Regions from separate parts of the Kitasatospora sp. NPDC018058 genome, predicted to be linked through region 1. Evidence: riboswitches for the same ligand, from Rfam matches in the RefSeq annotation. Region 1 holds a riboswitch; each other region holds the start of a gene.
What was found. Region 1 has a riboswitch for magnesium ahead of ACH4E7_RS29900 (NRAMP family divalent metal transporter). Riboswitches for the same ligand answer to the same signal wherever they lie in the genome.
Positions count from the first base shown of each region.

Region 2: linked by a shared signal. The riboswitch ahead of ACH4E7_RS24075 (NRAMP family divalent metal transporter) and the one ahead of ACH4E7_RS29900 (NRAMP family divalent metal transporter) in region 1 are both predicted to bind magnesium.
Region 3: linked by a shared signal. The riboswitch ahead of ACH4E7_RS12960 (magnesium transporter MgtE N-terminal domain-containing protein) and the one ahead of ACH4E7_RS29900 (NRAMP family divalent metal transporter) in region 1 are both predicted to bind magnesium.

Region 1 covers NZ_JBIRFA010000025.1:24,726-29,550, reverse strand. The annotation lists gene fdhD (formate dehydrogenase accessory sulfurtransferase FdhD) at 1-212, shown strand, start outside; gene ACH4E7_RS29905 (DUF3533 domain-containing protein) at 232-1,533, opposite strand; M-box (ykoK) riboswitch at 1,719-1,898, shown strand; gene ACH4E7_RS29900 (NRAMP family divalent metal transporter) at 2,243-3,919, shown strand; gene ACH4E7_RS29895 (winged helix-turn-helix domain-containing protein) at 4,083-4,475, shown strand; gene ACH4E7_RS29890 (hypothetical protein) at 4,543-4,825, shown strand, end outside.
Region 2 covers NZ_JBIRFA010000017.1:22,061-26,885, reverse strand. The annotation lists gene ACH4E7_RS24080 (MgtC/SapB family protein) at 1-306, opposite strand, end outside; gene ACH4E7_RS24075 (NRAMP family divalent metal transporter) at 410-2,104, opposite strand; M-box (ykoK) riboswitch at 2,483-2,659, opposite strand; gene ACH4E7_RS24070 (ABC transporter ATP-binding protein) at 2,827-3,597, shown strand; gene ACH4E7_RS24065 (FtsX-like permease family protein) at 3,594-4,825, shown strand, end outside.
Region 3 covers NZ_JBIRFA010000007.1:306,950-311,774, forward strand. The annotation lists gene ACH4E7_RS12955 (NRAMP family divalent metal transporter) at 1-588, opposite strand, end outside; gene ACH4E7_RS12960 (magnesium transporter MgtE N-terminal domain-containing protein) at 585-1,952, opposite strand; M-box (ykoK) riboswitch at 2,262-2,440, opposite strand; gene ACH4E7_RS12965 (hypothetical protein) at 2,760-2,927, opposite strand; gene ACH4E7_RS12970 (alpha-galactosidase) at 3,356-4,825, shown strand, end outside.

The DNA of each region.
Region 1 (4,825 bases):
TGGTCCAGAAGGCCGTGATGGCGGGCGTCCCGATGCTCGCCGCCGTCTCCGCGCCCTCCTCGCTGGCGGTGGACCTGGCCGAGGAGAGCGGGCTGACCCTGGTCGGCTTCATGCGCGGCGACTCGATGAACGTCTACACCCGCGCGGACCGGATCGACGTGCGCGACGACGACCACAGCACCCGGAGCGACCGGCCGGTCATCAGCACCTGACGGTCACCGTGCCGAGGGGCTAGTCGGAGGGCTGGGGCGTCCAGCGGTGCAGGCCCTTGCGGTCGTAGTAGCGGGTCATCGCGAAGCCGAAGGCCACGGCGAGCACCGCGCCGACGGCGATCATGGTCCAGCCGCGGGCCAGCCCGGCGTCGCCCCGGGCGTCGAAGAAGATGATCGCCCGGATGCCGTCGCTCAGCTGGCGCATCGGCTCGAAGACGCCGAGGAAGCGGTAGAAGTCGGGCACCGCCTGGAGGGGGACGGTCGCCCCGGAGGAGGGCAGGGCCAGCGCGATGAAGACGAACATCGACACCAGCTGCCCGATCCCGCCGAACGCGGCGTTGATCGCCTGCACCCCGAGGCCCACGGCGAGGCTGGCGCAGTAGGCGAACAACCAGAGCATCGCCTGGTGCGGGGCGTCCATGCCGAGGATCCCGACCGTGCAGAGCAGCACCAGGCTGGTGGTGAGCAGCATGATCCCGGCCGTCATGACCATCTTGAGCAGCAGGGTCTGGGTGCGGTCGATCGGGACGGTGGGGCGGCGGGTGTGCCAGGGGCCAATCTCGCTGTCGCTGTAGCCGAGCGCGCCGTCGACGCCGTTGTGGATGATGTTGCCGCCGATGAAGCCGGTCAGCACGGCCAGCAGGGTGTAGTAGAAGGCGCTCAGGCCGAGGCCGCTGTGGCTGCCGATCGGGTGGCCGACCTTGGTGGCGACGGCGATCGGGTCGGCGAGCAGCAGCCGGGCGGTGGCGCCGGTGTCCGGGCCCCGGGCGCCGGAGGCCGGTACGGCGGCCAGCAGTTGCCGGCCGGCCGTGACGGAGGCCTGGTGGGCGGCGTTCTGGGCGATCTGCGCGGCCATCGAGGAGCCGAGGCTGCCCAGGCCCGGGTTGGTGAGGACGGTGAGGGTGGGCCGTTCGGTGGCCCCGCCGGTGGCCAGCTTGGTGACGGTGGCGGTGAAGTCCTGCGGCACGAGCAGCGCGCCGTAGACCTTGCCGGAGGCGAGCAGGTCGCCCACCCCGGCGGCGTCCGTCTGCCGCCAGTTGACGGTGTCGTCGGGGGTGCTGGCCACCACCGCCCGGGTCAGCTCGGTGCCGAGGTTCACCGTCCGTCCCGGTGGCGGCGGGCCCTGATCGGCGTTCACCAGGGCGATCGGCAGCCGGTGCAGATTGCCGGTCGGGTTGATGATGCCGCCCATGTAGAGCAGTGAGAGCACCACGGCCACCAGGCCGCACAGGATGCTCGGGAAGAGCCACAGTTTCGGGTGCCGGGCGAGTGCCAGCGCCCTCGCCTGCCGGGGAGCCCCCTGAGAGCCTGCGGTCGCCATGCCACCCCTCGGGTAATGGCCACGACCTGGTGCCGCTGCCGGGTACGGCGGGAAGTCGTTCCGTGGCGGCCTCGCGGTCAAACCCACGTCACCCGGGTGGGTGCCACACCTCCAAAAAAGGTAAAGGTTCTACCAAGTGCGCAAGTATCGAACTCCGGGCGCTCTATGCTTCTGGAGGTTTGAAGAAGGCACCTCGTTCGGTGAGGCTTCTTCACGGACACAGGCCACTGATCCGACGACGTCGAGAGACGCCCAGGGTTAGGACAGATCTTCCCGACCTAAGGGTTGATCCGAAGTGGCTTCCAGCGCCGAAGGGCGCTGGACACGCCGTGGAGTGCCAAAGCTCTGACGAGTTGGGGTGAACCGGCGGTCGCTTCATGCGCCGGCGAACTCCTTGCCGCGTCGATGACACGCACCACGGGGTGCGTCGGCCGGGAGGAGGCGAGAAACATGGATTGCAGTAGTCCGGGCCACAGTAGCCCCTGCCCCCGCCTGCCCTCGCACACCTCCGGCACGCGGTAACAGCCTTCCCTGCGCGTATATCTGACGTCGCATCAGCACCGAGCACCACGCACGCGGCTCCGCCGCGCCCGTACGTCCCCGTACGGGCGCACCGCCGCGCGCCGATGCGCCGTGCCCGCACGCAGGGGGAATTGCTGCTGCGCGCCCCCAACCACCCCACCTGCCAGGGGTTCACGGGAGGAACGTCATGACCACCAACGCCACGCTCAACTCCAAGGTTCCGCCGCCGCGTTCAGCGGTGCTGGACGACGCCCACGTCGGCGACATCAAGGGCGCCCTCGGCACCATCAAGCTCGATGACGACGCACCCCGCCAGGGCCTGTCAGCGAGACTCAAGACCCTGCTCGCGATCGTCGGCCCCGGTCTGATCGTGATGGTCGGCGACAACGACGCGGGTGCCTTCTCCACCTACGGCCAGGCCGGGCAGAACTACGGCACCCAGCTGCTGTGGACGCTGCTGATGCTGGTCCCGGTGCTGTACGTGAACCAGGAGATGGTGCTGCGCCTGGGCGCCGTGACCGGCGTCGGCCACGCCCGCCTGATCCTGGAGCGCTTCGGCAGGTTCTGGGGCGCGTTCAGCGTCATCGACCTGTTCCTGCTGAACGCGCTGACCCTGGTCACGGAGTTCATCGGCGTCACGCTGGCCGCCGGCTACCTGGGCCTGCCCAAGGTGGCCTCGGTGGTGCTGGCGGCGGCAATCATCATCGCCTCGGCCTTCACCGGCTCCTTCCAGCGCTTCGAGCGCGTCGCCATCACCCTGTGCGCCGGCTCGCTGCTGCTGGTGCCGATCTACTTCATGGTCCACCCGAAGACCTCGCAAATGGCGCACGACTTCGTGGTGCCGTCCATGCCGGGCGGCTCGGGTGAGCTGGCCGCAGTGATGCTGGTGATCGTCTCGATCGTCGGCACCACCGTCGCCCCGTGGCAGCTGTTCTTCCAGCAGTCGTACGTCATCGACAAGCGCATCACCCCGCGGTTCATGAAGTACGAGAAGATCGACCTGTGGATCGGCATCGCGGTCGTGATCATCGGCGCCGCCGCGATGATGGGCCTGACCGCCGCCGCGTTCGCGGGCACCGACGGCTTCGGGCAGTTCTCGGACGCGGGCGCGGTCGCCAAGGGCATCGAGGACAAGGCCGGCCACCTGGCGGGCGTGCTGTTCGCCATCGCGCTGCTGGACGCCTCGATCATCGGCGCCTTCGCGGTGTCGCTGTCCACCGCCTACGCGATCGGCGACGTCTTCGGCATCAAGCACTCGCTGCACCGCGGGGTCAGGGGCGCCAAGGGCTTCTACGGCATCTACGCCGGCCTGGTGGTCGCGGCGGCCGCCATCACCCTGCTGTCCACCGACTACACCCAGGGCCTGATGACCCAGTTCGTCCAGGTGCTGGCCGGGGTGCTGCTGCCCTCCGCCACCGTCTTCCTGCTGCTGCTCTGCAACGACAAGGCCGTGCTCGGCCCCTGGGTCAACGGCCCCAGGACCAACGCCTTCACCGCCGCCGTGGTCAGCGTCCTGGTCACCCTCTCGCTGATCCTGACCGCCGCCGTGGTCTGGCCGGACATCAGCTCGGACGCGATCCTGTGGATCATGGCCGCCTGCGGCGTGACGGGCGTGCTGGTCGCCGGGTACTTCTTCACCTTCGGCCGCCGCGGCACCAAGGAGGACCATCCCCCAGCCTCCGGCCAGGGGTGCCCCCATGACCGCACCGGCCGCGAGAACTGGCGGATGCCCCCGCTGGAGACCCTGGAGAAGCCGGTGATGTCCACCGCCCGCAAGATCGGCATGGGCGCCCTGCGCGCGTACCTGCTGATCGCGATGGTCATGGTCATCATCAAGGTCGTCCAGACCGCCCTCAACCACTGAACGGTCGACTCGACCACTCGGTACGCCACTTCACCCCTTGCCCCGTCACGGAGGTGACCAGCCACGGCCACCGTCACCGCACCGGACGGGACCACCCGGCTGGAAGCCTCCTGGCACCCCGGGCACTGAACCGACCGACCCCATCAGCCGAAGGAGCACCGCCATGGCCGTGCGCTACCGCAGGCTCGACGCCGTCTTCTCGGACCACGCCCCCGCCCGGCGCCCGATACCCGAACCGCAGTCCTCCACCGACCCGGACAACGGCCTGGTGGTGAACGCCGAACAGCGCACCGTCACCGTGGACGGTCAGCAACTCACCATGCCGTACCTGGAGTTCGAGCTGCTCGCGCACCTGGTCGGCAACCCGCTGCGGGTGCACTCCCGCCGTCAGCTGATGGAGACGGTCTGGGGCCGGCCGGACACCGGTGACACCCGCACCATCGCCACCCACATCGCCCGGATCCGCCGCAAGCTCGGCCCCGGCCACCGGGAGGCGATCGCCACCGTCCGGCAGATCGGCTACAAGTACGACCCCCGGCTGGTCCGGGCCGCCTGAGGCCGCCTGACCGACAGGGCCGCCTGACCGACAGCCACCCGGCCAAGTCATCGGAGGAGGACACCGCATGACCAGAACCGCCCTGTTCCCCCGGACCGGCAGAGGGACCGCCCTGTGCGGCGTCCTCCTCCTGCTCGCCCTCCAGGGCCTCGCCGTCGGCGTCGCGCCCGCCCCGCTACGGCTGTTCCTGTCCGGGGTGCTCATCGGCGCCTCGGTCGTCGGGCTGCTGCTCGCCCTGCTGCTGGCCCACAGCCGGCAGCGGGCGGGCCTGGCGGGAAAGGCCACCCCGGACGACGACGCCCAGTGGTTCAGCGCCCGCTCGCTGGAGGGCTTCCCCATGGAGCAGGTCC
Region 2 (4,825 bases), on a different contig from region 1:
GGCGGCCGAACACCACAGCGTGGCGGCGGTGTTGAGGCCGCGCACACCGGCGCCGTCGCGCAGGATGACGCCACCGCCGAGGAAGCCGATGCCGGAGACGACGTACGAGGCGACCCGGGTCGGGCTGCCGGTGTCGCCGACCGCCTCGCTGTAGAGCACGAACAGGGTGGCGCCGGCGGCGACCAGGGCGTTGGTGCGCAGGCCGGCCATCCGGGCCCGCCACTGGCGCTCGACGCCGATCAGCGCGCCGCAGGCGACGCCGGTGGCGAGCCGGACCAGGAACTCGACGGTGGTCAGGGTGTGCACGACGGCACCTCCTTCGGAGAGAACGCGGGGAACACGGGGAAAGGGGGCGGACGGGTGGCGAGCGGCTGCCCACCACCCGTCCGCGGGGGCTGTGATCGGCGACTCAGTGGCCGAGCGCGGTCTGGACGATCTTGATGATCACCATGACCATCGCGATCAGCAGGTAGGCCCGCAGGGCGCCCATGCCGACCTTGCGGGCGGTGGACATCACCGGCTTGCCGAGGGTCTCCAGCGGGGGCATCCGCCAGTTCTCGCGGCCGGTGCGGTCATGGGGGCACCCCTGGCCGGAGGCTGGGTGAAGGTCCTCCTTGGTGCCCCGGCGGCCGAAGGTGAAGAAGTACCCGGCGACCAGCACGCCCGTCACGCCGCAGCCGGCCATGATCCACAGGATCGCGTCCGAGCTGATGTCCGGCCAGACCACCGCCGCGGTGAGGATCATGGACAGCATCACCAGGACACCGACCACCGCCGAGGTGAAGGCGTTGGTCCTGGGCCCGTTGACCCACGGGCCCAGCACGGCCTTGTCGTTGCAGAGCAGCAGCAGGAAGACGGTGGCGGAGGGCAGCAGCACCCCGGCCAGCACCTGGACGAACTGGGTGATCAGGCCCTGGGTGTAGTCGGTGGACAGCAGGGTGATCGCGGCGGCGACCGCCACCAGGCCGGCGTACACCGCGTAGAAGCCCTTGGCGCCCTTGACCCCGCGGTGCAGCGAGTGCCTGATGCCGAACACGTCGCCGATGGCGTAGGCGGTGGACAGCGACACCGCGAAGGCGCCGATGATCGAGGCGTCCAGCAGCGCGATGGCGAACAGCACGCCCGCCAGGCGGCCGGCCTTGTCCTCGATGCCCTTGGCCACGGCGGCCGCGTCGGAGAACCGGCCGAAACCGTCGGTGCCCGCGAAGGCCGCCGCCGTGAGTCCGATCAGCGCGGCCGCGCCGACGATGACCACGACGATCCCGATCCACAGGTCGGCCTTCTCGTACGTCATGAAACGCGGGGTGATCCGCTTGTCGATGACGTACGACTGCTGGAAGAACAGCTGCCAGGGGGCGACGGTGGTGCCGACGATCGAGATGATGACCATCATGACGGCCGCGAGCTGGCCGGACCCGCCGGGCAGGGTGGGCGTCACGAAGTCGTGGGCCATCTGCGAGGTCCCGGGGTGGACCATGAAGTAGATCGGCACCAGCAGCAGCGAGCCGGCGCACAGGGTGACGGCGACGCGCTCGAAGCGCTGGAAGGAGCCGGTGAAGGCCGAGGCGATGATGATCGCCGCCGCCAGCACCACCGAGGCCGCCTTCGGCAGGCCCAGGTACCCGGCGGCCAGCGTGACGCCGATGAACTCGGTGACCAGGGTCAGCGCGTTCAGCAGGAAGAGGTCGATGACGCTGAACGCGCCCCAGAACCTGCCGAAGCGCTCCAGGATGAGACGTGCGTGGCCGACCCCGGTGACCGCGCCCAGGCGCAGCACCATCTCCTGGTTCACGTACAGCACCGGGACCAGCATCAGCAGCGTCCACAGCAGCTGGGTGCCGTAGTTCTGCCCGGCCTGGCCGTAGGTGGAGAAGGCACCCGCGTCGTTGTCGCCGACCATCACGATCAGACCGGGGCCGATGATCGCCAGCAGGGTCTTGAGCCGGGCGGAGAGGCCGTGGCGGGGGGTGGTGTCGTCGAGTCGGATGGTGCCGAGCGCGCCCTTGATGTCGCCCACGTGGGCGTCGTCCAGGACGGCGGAGCGGGTGGCGGCGGTAGCGACGGGGACCGTGGAAACCTTCGGGTCCAGCATCACGTTGGTCATGGCGGGGCCTCCCTGCCCCCTACCTTGAGGGGGCGTCAGGGGGCACGCAGCAGCGATCCCCCCTGCGGGCGCACGCCATCGCCTCCGCACGGCGGCGCTGAGCGGCGGCGGCCGTACGGACATGACGATGCGTCAGGCTCTTTGCGTCGAGGCGTGGTTGAGTGCCATGGAGGCACGACCGAGCCCCGAGCGAAGCGCCGGGTGAACGCGCAGGGAAGGTTGCTACCGCGTGCCGGACGTGTTCGAGAGCATGCGGGGGCAGGGGCGACTGTGGCCCGGACTAGGGCAGCCCATGTCTCTCGCCTCCTCCCGGCCGGGGGCGCACCGTCTGTGCGCCGCATCACGACACGGCAAGGAGCACACCGGTCGAGATGGACCGGTACACCCCAACTCGTCAGAGCTTTGGCACTCCACGGCGTGTCCAGCCTGTCCGGCCGGAAGCCACTTGGGGTCAACCCTTAAGTCGGGAAGACCTGTCCTGAACCTGGGCGTCTCTCGACGTCGTCGGGTCAGTGGCCTGTGTCCGTGAAGACGCCTCACCGAACGAGGTGCCTTTTCAAACCTCCCAAAGCATAGACCCGCCCGGCGGGTCCCTCTCACCTTTTCGGCCGATCTTCGACACCTTTGTAGAACCTTGACCAAGCCCGACCGCCCCACTCTCGCGCGTTCGGCATATATAGTTCACCGACATATACAGCTGAACAGCTCACGAGGGGGAAGTGTTGTCCCACACCGGTCCGACCTGGTCCGAGCCCGTCCTGCGACTGGCCGGGGTCTCCCGGGTGCACGGGCGTGGCGCCGCACAGGTGCACGCCCTGCGCGGGATCGACCTGACCGTGCACGCCGGCGAGTTCGTCGCCGTGATGGGGCCGTCCGGCTCCGGGAAGTCGACCCTGCTGACCCTGGCCGGCGGGCTGGACCTGCCCAGCGAGGGCGAGGTACTGGTCGAGGGCGTCGCGCTCGGCGGCCTCAGCCGGGGCAGGCTCGCCGACCTGCGGCGGCGCTCCGTCGGCTACGTCTTCCAGGACTACAACCTGATCCCGGCGCTCACCGCCGCCGAGAACATCGCCCTGCCGCGCGAACTCGACGGCGCCCCGGGCCGCACCGCCCGCCGGGAGGCGCTGGCCGCGCTGGAGGAGCTGGGCATCGGGGAACTCGCCGACCGCTTCCCCGACGACATGTCCGGCGGCCAGCAGCAACGCGTCGCCATCGCCCGGGCGCTGATCGGCGAACGCCGGCTCGTCCTCGCCGACGAGCCGACCGGCGCGCTCGACTCGGCCACCGGCGGTGCCGTCCTCGCCCTCCTGCGCGCCCGCTGCGACGCCGGGGCGGCCGCCATGATGGTCACCCACGAGGCCTCGCACGCCGCCTGGGCGGACCGGGTGGTCCACCTGCGCGACGGCGCCGTCGCCTCGGAGACCGCCGGACGCCGCTCCGGCCGCTGCCCGGCGGCCGTGCACCGCGCCAACTCGCTCGGCCAGGTGACGCGTTGAGGATCGGAGCAGCGAAGGTCGCGCTGCGCATCGCCCGGCGCGACGCGCTGCGGGCCAAGGGGCGCAGCGCCCTCATCCTGGCCATGGTCGCGCTGCCCGTCCTCGGGGTCACCGGCGCCGACGTGGTCCACCGCAGCGGGCAGCTCACCCCGGACGAACGGGTCGAGCGGGTACTCGGCGGGGCGGACGCCCTGGTCACCGGGCTCAACCCCGGCCGGACCGTCGAACAGGCCCCGATCGCCGAGGACGGCGCGTTCGCGGTCGAGCCCAAGCCCGGCCGGCAGCCCACCGCCGAGCAGCAGCGGGCCGCGAGCACCGACCCGGCGGCCCTGGTCAGCTCACTACTGCCGCCCGGCAGCGTGCTCACCCCGGCCCGACCCGGACCGGAGACCGGCGCGACCTCACCCGAAGGCCTGGTCCGCACCCTCACCGCCGAGGCCGACCTCGCCGACCCGGTCTGGCACGGCCGGCTGAACGTCGTCGAGGGTCGCGCCCCGAGTGCCCCGCACGAACTGGCCGCCACCCGGGCCTTCCTGGACCACGCCGGGCTCTCGCTCGGCGGCACCACCACCGTCCAGGGACTGGAACGGACCACCTTCACCGTCACCGCCGTGGTGGAGCACCCGGACGAGCTCGGCCGGGTCGAACTCGTGGCCCGGCCAGGCGAGTTGCTCGACCCGCTGGCCGCCGCGGCGGAGCCCCGCCGCCCCGCCGCCGAGCACGCCCCGGACGCCCGCAACGCCTGGCTGGTCCACCTGCCGAGCGGAATCAGCCTCGACTGGGCCGCCGTGCAGCAGTTCAACGCGTACGGCTACACCCTGACCGCGCGCTCGGTCGCGCTCGACCCGCCGCCGTACGGGGCCGTCGCCTACTACCGCGACTCCGCCCACGACAGCGACCCGGCCGCGGGCAACAGCACCAAGGTCGTGGTCGCCACCGTCACCGGGATGGCGCTGCTGGAGGTCGCGCTGCTCGCCGGGCCCGCCTTCGCGGTCGGCGCCCGCCGCTCGCGCCGCCAGCTCGCCCTGCTCGGCGCGGCCGGCGGCAGCCGGGCCCACGTCGGCGCGGTGGTGCTCGGCGGCGGACTGGTCCTCGGCGTGGCCGGGGCCGCGCTCGGCGTCGCGCTCGGCACCGGGCTGGTCGCCGGGCTGCGGCCGCTCATCGAACGGGTCGGCGGCGCGCGCTTCGGACACCTCGCGCTGCCCCCGCTGGACCTGCTCGCGATCGC
Region 3 (4,825 bases), on a different contig from region 1:
CCAGTCGGGGTGGCCGAGCACCATGGCGACCGGGTAGGCGAAGAACGCCAGCGACATCACCAGGAAGATGCGTTCGGCCCACTTGTACGAGCCGAACAGCACCAGCGACCAGAGCAGGACGGCGGACGGCGGGATGACCGCCCACTTGGGCACGCCGAGCAGCTCGAACGCGGCGCCGATCCCGGCGAACTCGCTGACCACCAGGCCGGTGTTGGCCAGCAGCAGGCAGAAGACCGCGAGGGCGGTCAGCCGCAGGCTGAACTGCTCGCGGATCAGCGCGCCCAGGCCCTTGCCGGTGTGGGCACCGAGCCGGACGGCCATCTCCTGCACCATGACCAGGGCGACGGTGACCAGCACCATGAAGAACAGCGTGCCGTAGGTGAACTGGGAGCCGGCGCTGGCGTAGGTGGCGATGCCCGCGGCGTCGTTGCCGGCGTTGGCGGCGACCAGGCCGGGGCCGGCCACCATCGCGACGGCGGCCAATCGGCGGAGGCCTCTTCGGCGGCCGGAGCGCCCCGGGTCGGACGGCGCGGACGCCGCGGCGGCGGCGTCCGGTCCGGTGTCGAGGGTGTCGAGGTCGCGGGTCACTTGAGGAGCCTCCGGAAGTGCAGTCGCCCACGCTCGGGCAGGAGCGAGTCGAGGATGTCGTCGGCCAGGACCCGGCCGAGCGGGCGCCCGGAGTCGTCGACCACGAGCAGGGAGGTGGCCCGGGCCGCGACCAGCTGGTCGGCGGCCTCGGCGAGCCGGGTGTCGGGCCGGACGGTCACCGGCGGGCCGAACTGGTCCAGCCAGGAGACGAGGTCGCCGATCACCGAGGTGTCCTCGGCCACGGCCAGATCGAACAGCGGGATGTCGGCGATCAGCCGGCCGTCGTCGTCCAGCACCGTGACCGCGTCGATGTCGGTGCGGTGCTCGGCCTGCGCGGCGAGTTCGGCCCGCACCTGGGCGACGGTGTGCGCGGAGCCGGCGGTGACCAGCAGGGTGGTCATCGCGCCGCCGGCGGTGCCCTCGCGGTGGGTGAGCAGGGAGCGCAGCTCGGCCGCCTCGGGCTCGGGCATCCGGGCCAGCAGGGTCTCGCGCTCGCCCGGGGCGAGGTCGCGCAGGGCGTCGGCGGCCTCGTCCGGTTCCATCTCGTCGACGAGCCGGGCGGCGTGCTCCGGGGGTACCTCGCGCAGCAGGTTCTCCAGCTCGGCGGGTTCCATCTCCTCCAGCGCGTCCGCGGCGTGCTCCGGCTCCAACCAGCCCAGCAGCTGCTGGCGCTCGTGCCGGCCGAGGTCCTCCAGGATGTCGGCGAGGTCGGCCGGGCGCAGCCGGTGCAGCGCGGAGCGGGAGGCGCGCAGCCGCACCTCGGCGGGCCCGTGGGTGGCCTGCTCGCCGAACGGGGCGACGGACTGCCAGTCCAGGACGCGTTCCGGGGTGGGGCGGATCTGCCAGCGGCGCGGGCCGAGCCGGCGCAGCAGGGTGGGCAGCGAGACGTCGACCCCGACCAGGACGGTCCGGGCGGCGAGCGGGGCCAGGTAGAGGTCGGCGGCGCGGGTGACCTGGACGCCGTCGACGTCGACGAGCTGGTGGTCCAGCACGTCGCGGGCCAGCAGGACCTCCCCGGGCCGGCGGTTGAACTCGCGCAGGTCCACGCGGGCGGTGCGCAGCCGGACCTGCCCGGTCTGGATCCGCTCGACGGCGTCGGCGGCGATGAAGGTGCGGCGGCGGCCTATTCGGATGATCAGTCCGGTGACCGGCGGGTACGGCTCCGCCCCGTAGAGGCGCGCGACCACGTCGACGACGCGGCCCACCTCCTCGCCGGCCTGGTTGGTGGCCGGGCCGCCGACCAGCCCGGCGACGGAGACCAGCGAGGAACGGACGGTCCGGGAGACGGCGGTACGGCGCTCGGCGGCGACGGTGCGATCGCGCAGTCGGGCCGTGGCGGACGTGAGCAGGGTGGTGGCAGCCATGGTGGGGACCCCCTCGCCCCGACAGGACGGGGCAGCGGGCCGCCCGGCGGCACGTCACCGCCGACCCCGACCGCGGCGCCGGTTCCAGGCATGCGCCGGGGCCTCCCGCGTCAGGACGGACGGGAGGGCGGAGCGGCCGGACCGCATCGGTCAGGGAAGGAGGGAGCGCCTCGGGCGGCGGAAGGACGGCGAGGACGACATCGGGAAAGGCTGACTATGGCCAGGACTTCCGTCCATCACGCCTCCTCCCGGTCTCGGCCGCGCATCGTGGTCGCGGCGGCACGGCAGGGGGAGACCGACGTCAATGCCCGGGCACCCCCACTCGTCAGAGCTTTGGCACTCCACGGCGTGTCCCTGGTCGATCCCGACGGGAAGCCACTTGGGGTCACCCCTTGAGCCGGGGAGACCTGTCCTGATCCGGAGCGTCTCTCGACGGGTGGGATCAGTGGCCTGTGTCCGTGAAGACGCCTCACCGAACGAGGTGTCTGTTCAAATCGGCCCCAGGATAGGACCTGAAGGTGCTCGCAGCGTAATCCTTGACCCGAGCTTGACCCGGGCCTGACCTGCGGGGGAGCCGCCGGGGCGCACGGCCGGGGGCGCGCAGCGGTGCTCCGGCCGACGGCGGTGGGGGCCGAACTTCCCCGTGGGCGGCCCCTGGTGACGCTGATTCCGACACCGAGGGGAACCCGCCTGCCGCCCGCCGTCCGCGACGTGGCCGCCGTCGCCGCGCTTCCGTCCGGTACGGCGTGCGGCAGCACCGGACGACGAACCGGGTGCTGATCCCGGCCGGGAGTCCGTCCCCGAAGGTCAGCGCCGGCCGAACAGCCGCCCGAGCCAGCCGCCGGACGCCCGCTCCTTCGGTGAGCACGCGCACCGCTGGGACTTGGGCACCCCGGCCAGCACCTGTTCGACGTGCATCCCGCACCCGGCGTAGGTCGGCTTTCCGCAGGTGCGGCAGACGACTCGACGGCACATGCCGTGCTCCCTTCCTCGGCCCCCGGTGAATGGACTGACACGACCAATATACCCCCGCCGGTATTCACCCCTTCGGGCCTCGCCGGCGCCGCTCCTTCGGGGCGTTCTCCCGGCGCGGACGGAAACCGCCCGAGGCCGTTCCGGCCCCGTGGATGCAGGGCGGCCGTCCGGCTCTCCGTTGGGGGCGGGAGACGGCGACCGCCTGTGCGCTTTCCGTTGACGACACCCCGGCGCGGCATGTGAAATGACACATGTCACCGATCACATGGGTCAAGGGCTCATGGGTCGAGGCCCGAACCCGAGCCCTCGGCCGCGATTTTGAACGTTCAAATCCCCGGGTTCAACCCCCCACGGCCGGCCGGCTGCCCCCGTCAAACCACGTGACGCAACGTCATTCCCCCACACCCCCACTCCCCACAGGAGCACCCGTGCGCCTCCTTCCCCACCGCCTCGCGGCACCCCTGCTCGCGCTGGCACTCGCCACCACCGGCCTCGGAGCCCTCAGCCTCGGCGCGGCCGCTCCGGCCGCCGCCCTGGGCAACGGCAACGCCCTCACCCCGCCCATGGGGTGGAACTCGTGGAACTCCCTCGGCACCGAGGTCACCGAGGACCAGGTCGTCCAGACGATCGACTTCATGGCCGCCAACGGCCTGGTGGCGGCGGGCTACAACACCGTCACGATCGACGACGGCTGGTCGCTCTGGCACCGGGACGGCCAGAGCACCGACTTCGTCCGGACGCCGAACGGCTCGATGCAGCTGTACGACGCCGCCGGGAACCCGGTCACCGGGACGGACGGCACCGGCAACGACCCCACCTCCGGCCACCTGATCCCGCGCCCCGACCACTTCCCGTCGCGGACCGTCGACGGCCGGACCGTCAACGGCATCCAGTTCCTGGCCTGGTACGCCCACAGCAAGGGCCTGAAGTTCGGCCTCTACGCCACCGACACCTACGAGACCTGCCAGATGCACCCCGGAAGCCTCGGCCACGAGAGCACCGACGCCGGCGACTTCGTCTCCTGGGGCGTCGACTTCGTCAAGTACGACGACTGCCCCTACGGCCCGCAGATCACCGGCCCCGACGGTCACAACTACTACACCCAGGGCGAGGGCAGGGAGCTCACCCGCTCCATCTACGCCCGCGTGCAGACCTTCCAGCGGGCCCTCGACGCCGCCTCCGCCGGCCAGGGCCGCCCGAAGGTCACCCTCAGCGTCTCCGCCCAACCCGCCCACACCGGTGTGCCCTACCTCCTCGACCCGGCCGACCCGGCCCGCACCGACCCGGTCGTCCAGGCCGCCGGGACCGCGCCGTTCACCGCGCCCGGCTACGCCCCGACGGGCGTGTGGTGCGGGCAGGTGGCCAACCTGTGCCGGATCGGCGGGGACCGCGACAGCGAGCTCGACGGCGTGCTGTGGAACGGGCAACTGCAGACCGCCCTTCAGTACCCCGGCAACGTGCGCCCGGGCAGCTGGAACGACCTCGACATGATGTTCACCGGCTGGAACGACGTGTACGGCCTCTACGGCACCAGCGACACCTGCACCTGCCACAAGCCGTTCACCGACGACGAGTCGCGCACCGAGACCTCCGTCCTGTCCATGCTCGCCGCGCCGTTGATCTCCGGTGCCGACCTCCGTACCGCCGGGCAGTCGCAGCACAGCGCGAACGGCTACACGTGGTCCACGGGCATCGGTGCGTCGAGCCTCGCGGTCCTCAAGAACGCCGACGTCATCGCCGTCGACCAGGACACGCTCGCCAAGCCCGCGACCCTGGTCGGGGCCAGGCCGGCAACCGCGACCGCGCCGGTGGTGCTGAAGCGGCAGCTGGCGAACGGGGACACCGCCGTGCTGTTGGTGAACCAGGACCCGAACAACTGGCAGACGGTCGGCAGCGAC